2 linked regions of the Alicycliphilus denitrificans K601 genome follow. The protein of the gene in region 1 interacts with the protein of each later gene in a pairwise test. Links are inferred from orthologs where the notes say so. Each region holds a gene or a part of one and is shown in the gene's direction. Other genes may lie near its edges.

The links.
Region 2: the proteins of ALIDE2_RS22045 (region 1) and bioB interact in binary tests that used the Escherichia coli proteins (3 or more experiments, as listed by UniProt). The link is inferred for Alicycliphilus denitrificans K601 from one-to-one orthologs.

The regions. Positions count from the first base shown.
Region 1 is NC_015422.1:4,656,307-4,659,110, forward strand. The notes cover bases 31-2,762. They hold ALIDE2_RS22045 (class II glutamine amidotransferase), read left to right. Parts: upstream 31-878; coding sequence 879-1,646; downstream 1,647-2,762. Other genes in these bases: ALIDE2_RS22035 (4-oxalocrotonate tautomerase), read left to right, coding at 31-43; ALIDE2_RS22040 (DUF169 domain-containing protein), read left to right, coding at 66-854. In the rest of the region: more of ALIDE2_RS22035, read left to right, coding at 1-30.
Region 2 is NC_015422.1:2,597,335-2,600,175, forward strand. The notes cover bases 41-2,809. They hold bioB (biotin synthase BioB), read left to right. Parts: upstream 41-772; coding sequence 773-1,846; downstream 1,847-2,809. Other genes in these bases: ALIDE2_RS12385 (VOC family protein), read left to right, coding at 41-406; ALIDE2_RS12395 (Bug family tripartite tricarboxylate transporter substrate binding protein), read right to left, coding at 1,930-2,809. In the rest of the region: more of ALIDE2_RS12385, read left to right, coding at 1-40; more of ALIDE2_RS12395, read right to left, coding at 2,810-2,841. UniProt on the Escherichia coli protein: Catalyzes the conversion of dethiobiotin (DTB) to biotin by the insertion of a sulfur atom into dethiobiotin via a radical-based mechanism.

The DNA.
Region 1 (2,804 bases):
GAACTGGGCCACGGGCGGCAAGCTCTGGCTGGACCGCCAGTAGCCCGCCAGCACCCGGGCCGGTCATGGAAACCACCGACGCGCCCATCGACGGCATCTCGCTCACCGACGCGCTGATGCGCCTGCTGCGCCTGAAGACCACCCCCGTGGCCCTGCAGATGTTCGAACGGGTCGAGGACATGCAGGCCGTGCCCCGCATCCGCCGCCCGGACGGGACCATCCACACCGCCGACCAGATCGTCGGCCAAGCGGCGCGGCTGGGCTTCACCGTGGGCATCACCGCAGACGACCTGGTCGGCCCGCAATGCAGCACCGTCCTCGGCCTCGCGCCTCGCAGCGAGGAATGGCTGCGCGGCGAGCCCATGGCGGGCGTCTGGTTCGCCACGCAGGAAGACTCCGCCGCGCACCAGCGGGCCATGCACTGCGTGCCCCATGGCCGCTACCGGGCCATGGCAGTTTCTCCTTGGAACAGCGGCCGCCTGCCCACCCCTGACATCGTGCTCGTCTACGCCAATCCGGCGCAGATGATCCTGCTCATCAACGGCCTGCAGTGGTCAGGCTACCGCAAGCTCGAATGGGGCGCCGTGGGCGAATCGGCCTGCGCCGACTCCTGGGGCCGGGCACTCGCCACAGGCGAGCCCAGCCTGGCCCTGCCCTGCTTTCCCGAGCGGCGCTATGGCGGCGTGGCCGACGACGAACTGCTGCTGGCCCTCAAGCCGGTGGACCTGGCCAAGGCCATCGCCGGGGTCGAACGCCTGGCCGCCAACGGCCTGCGCTATCCCATCCCGCCCTACGGCACGCAAATGGACGTGCGCGCCGGCATGTCGCGCAGCTACGGCGGCAGGAAGGTCTGATCCCCCTTCGCACCGAGATCCGCCATGTGCCAACTGCTCGGCATGAATGCCAACACCCCCACCGACGTCACCTTCAGCTTCACCGGCTTCGCACGGCGCGCAGGCCACACGGCGGACCATACCGACGGCTGGGGCATCGCCTTCTTCGAGGGACGGGGCCTGCGCCACTTCGTGGACCATGAGCGGGCAGTGGACTCACCGGTGGCCGAGCTGATCCGCCGCTACCCCATCAAGAGCCGCAACGTCATCGCCCACATCCGCAAGGCCACGCAGGGCATGGTCAGCCTGGAGAACTGCCACCCCTTCGTGCGCGAGCTCTGGGGGCGCTACTGGGTGTTCGCGCACAACGGCGACCTGAAGGACTTTCGCCCGCGCCTGCACGCCCACTTCCACCCTGTGGGCAGCACCGACAGCGAACATGTGTTCTGCTGGCTGATGCAGGAACTGTCCAAGTCCCACGCCGGCATGCCCAGCATCGAGGAGCTCACGCTCACGTTGCGCGAACTGGCCGCACGCATAGCGCCGCACGGCACGTTCAATTTCCTGCTCTCCAATGGCCAGGCCCTGTGGGCGCACGCGTCCACCCACCTGTACTACATTGAGCGCCGCCACCCTTTCTCACAGGCCCAGTTATGCGACGAAGACCTGCGCGTGGACTTCTCGGCGCACACGACGCCCAACGACAAGGTCGCAGTCGTGGTCACGGCACCGCTCACGTCCAACGAGCAATGGACAGCCTTTCAATCCGGAGAGTTGAGGGTGTTCGTGGAAGGCGAGTGCTTGCCGAAGTGATGCATTGGGTCACCGCAAAGGTGCACCCGCATATTCTCTGTCCCTAAAAGCAAAGCGCCCCCCTGTGCATATGCACAGGGGGGCGTTTTGGGCTGTAAGAGCCTGACGATGACCTACTTTCACACGGGAACCCGCACTATCATCGGCGCGAAGTCGTTTCACTGTCCTGTTCGGGATGGGAAGGAGTGGGACCGACTTGCTATGGTCATCAGGCATAACTGGTTGCTGTGCAGGTTTTGGGTCTGCACGGCGGATTCACAGAGTCGACTCGGTATTTGATTGCGTGCTTGGCATAACAGTCCTGAACTGCGGTTGGCAGTCAAAGTTATAGGGTCAAGCCGCACGGGCAATTAGTACTGGTTAGCTTAATGCATTGCTGCACTTCCACACCCAGCCTATCAACGTCGTGGTCTACAACGACCCTTCAGGGGGCTCGAGGCCCCGGCAGATCTCATCTTGAAACGAGTTTCCCGCTTAGATGCTTTCAGCGGTTATCTCTTCCACACTTAGCTACTCGGCAATGCCACTGGCGTGACAACCGATACACCAGAGGTGTGTCCACTCCGGTCCTCTCGTACTAGGAGCAGGCTTCCTCAAATCTGCAGCGCCCACGGAAGATAGGGACCAAACTGTCTCACGACGTTTTAAACCCAGCTCACGTACCTCTTTAAATGGCGAACAGCCATACCCTTGGGACCGACTACAGCCCCAGGATGAGATGAGCCGACATCGAGGTGCCAAACACCGCCGTCGATATGAACTCTTGGGCGGTATCAGCCTGTTATCCCCAGAGTACCTTTTATCCGTTGAGCGATGGCCCTTCCATACAGAACCACCGGATCACTATGTCCTGCTTTCGCATCTGCTCGACTTGTCAGTCTCGCAGTTAAGCACGCTTATGCCATTGCACTATCGTCACGATGTCCGACCGTAACTAGCGTACCTTCGAACTCCTCCGTTACGCTTTGGGAGGAGACCGCCCCAGTCAAACTGCCTACCATGCACTGTCCCCGATCCCGGTAAGGGACCTAGGTTAGAACCTCAAACGCACCAGGGTGGTATTTCAACGTTGGCTCCATGGCAACTAGCGTCACCACTTCAAAGCCTCCCACCTATCCTACACAGATCCGTTCAAAGTCCAATACAAAGCTACAGTAA
Region 2 (2,841 bases), 2.1 Mb from region 1 along the record:
TAAGGCGCGCATGAAAACCCTGTGGGTGGACATGCTGGGCCTGGCCCAGACCGGCACCTTCCAGAGCGAGCGCGAGAACGTGGACGAGGACATCCTCGCCATGGGCCAGGGGCCCTACAAGGTGGAGGTGGACATCATGCAGCCGCTGGACATCGACAAGAAGCCGGCGGTGCACGCCACGCCGCTCAACCACATCGGCCTGTGGATCGACGACCTGCCGCGCGCCGTCGAATGGCTCACGGCCAAGGGCGTGCGCTTCGCGCCGGGCGGCATCCGCAAGGGCGCCGCGGGCTATGACATCACCTTCCTGCACCCCAAGGGCAACGACGAGTTCCCGATCGCGGGCGAGGGCGTGCTGATCGAGCTGGTGCAGGCGCCGCCCGAGGTGATCGCGGCCCTGGGCTGAAAGCCCTCGATCCATCCATCCGCCAAGGCCCTGGTCGAAAGACCAGGGCCTTTTTCGTTGCCCGCCGGTTCGTGCGAAATGCGCGCATCCCCGGATCGGCGCGCCCGGATTTAGCGGCAGTTGAGTGATTTTGGCGCTCATACGGCATTCGATGCGGGGACCCATCCCGGCGTGCGTCCTCTCGTCCAAAAAAGCGCCAAAAAATCATCATCTGTATTCAAAAATGGACGAAATTTGCCTCTTTTGGGGGCATCTTTTTTCTTCCGGTTTTTTGCACCATGCCCGCTTCACAGGCCCGGCGGCTCCTCGCACAATCGGCCGGCCTTGCGGCAGCCGAGTGCCGCGGCCACCCTGGAGAGAAACGCGATGACCCTTGCCACGACGACCGCCCCCACCGCCTGTGCCCAAGACGCGGGCGCAAACCAGCCGCTGCACTTCCACCCGCGCGGGCCCGCGCCCTCGGCCATGGCGGCCGAAGGGCAGGGCTGGAGCGTGCAGGCCGTGCAGGACCTGCTCGATCTGCCGTTCATGGAGCTGCTGTGGCGCGCCCAGGCCGCGCACCGCGCGCACTGGCCCGAGGGCGACGTGGAGCTGGCCACACTGCTGTCGGTCAAGACCGGCGGCTGCCCCGAAAACTGCGGCTACTGCCCGCAGTCGGCCGCGTTTGACACCGGTGTGAAGGGGCAAAAGCTCATGGAGGCGGAGGAGGTCGTGCGCGCCGCCCAAGCCGCCAAGGACGCGGGCGCCACGCGCTTTTGCATGGGCGCGGCCTGGCGCGCGCCCAAGGACCGCGACATCGAGAAGATGGCCGCGCTGATCGCTGCCGTGAAAGGCCTGGGCCTGCAGACCTGCGCCACGCTGGGCATGCTGCAGCAGCACCAGGCCCGGGCGTTGCGCGATGCCGGGCTGGACTACTACAACCACAACCTGGACACCGCGCCCGAGTACTACCAGGACGTGGTCAGCACGCGCCAGTACCAGGAGCGGCTGGACACGCTGCGCCATGTGCGCACGGCGGGCATCGGCGTGTGCTGCGGCGGCATCGTAGGCATGGGCGAGGCGCCGGTGCACCGCGCGGGGCTGATCGCGCAGCTGGCGAACCTGGACCCGTACCCCGAGTCCGTGCCCATCAACAGCCTGGTGCGCGTGCCCGGCACGCCGCTGGCGGACAGCGCGCCCGTGGACCCGCTGGACTTCGTGCGCGTGATCGCCGTGGCGCGCATCACCATGCCCAGGGCGCGCGTGCGCCTGTCCGCCGGGCGCCAGCAGCTGGGCGACGCGGTGCAGGCGCTGTGCTTCCTGGCCGGTGCCAACTCCATCTTCTACGGCGACAAGCTGCTCGTGACGGGCAACCCCGATGTGGAGGCCGACAACAGGCTGCTGGCCCGGCTGGGCCTGCGCGGCACGCGCGCGCAGGGCGCGCAGGAGGGTGCCTGCTGAGACGCTATCTGATTCATAGCTGCAAGCGCTTGCCGGACGGGCGCTGGATGTCGATTGGACTTAGAGCGTGTTCAAGGTCTTGATCAGCCCATGCCCTCGGGCTTGATCTGCGCGCGCTCGATCACCGGCTTCCAGCGCGCCTGCTCGGCCTTGATGAAGGCGTCGAACTCGGCGCTGCTGTTGCCCACGGCCAGGGCCGTCTCCTGCGCCAGCTTTTCCTTGACCAGGGTGCTGCGCGCGGCCTTGACGGCCTCGGCCTCCAGCCTGGCCAGGTGCGCCTTGGGCCACTTGCTCGGGGCGATCAGGCCGTACCACTGCGTCATCTCGAAGCCCTTGAAGCCCTGCTCAGCCACCGTGGGCACGTCGGGCATCTGGGCCAGGCGCTGCGCCGTGCCGGTGGCAATGCAGCGCAGCTTGCCGGCCTTGATGAAGGGCAGCAGCGCGGGTGCGCCCACCGCGGCGGCCTGCAGGCGGCCCGCCATCAGGTCGGTGAGCATGGGGCCCGTGCCGCGGTAGGGCACGTGCAGCATGAAGATGCCGCTGGCCATCTTGAGGTACTCGAACGCCAGGTGCCCCGCGCTGCCGTTGCCCGCGCTGCCGTAGTTGAGCTGGCCGGGCTTGCCCTTCACGTAGGCGATGAAATCCTTGAGGTTCTTCACCGGCAGGTCCGGGTGCACCACGTAGAGGCTGGGCACCTTGGACAGCAGCGTGATCGGCGCGAAGTCGCGGTTGGCGTCGTAGGGCAGCCTGGGGAAGATGAAGGGGTTGACGGCCAGCGTGCCGATGTGGCCCAGGATCAGCGTGTGCTCGTCGGTGCTGTTCGCCACCTCCTGCATGGCGATGTTGCCGGCCGCGCCGGGCTTGTTGTCCACGAACATGTTCTGGCCGATGGTCTTGGAGATCTCGGCCGCCGCGGCGCGGGCCACGATTTCCGAGCTACCGCCGGGCGCGAACGGCACCACCAGGCGCAGCGGCTTGGTGGGCCAGGCGGCCTG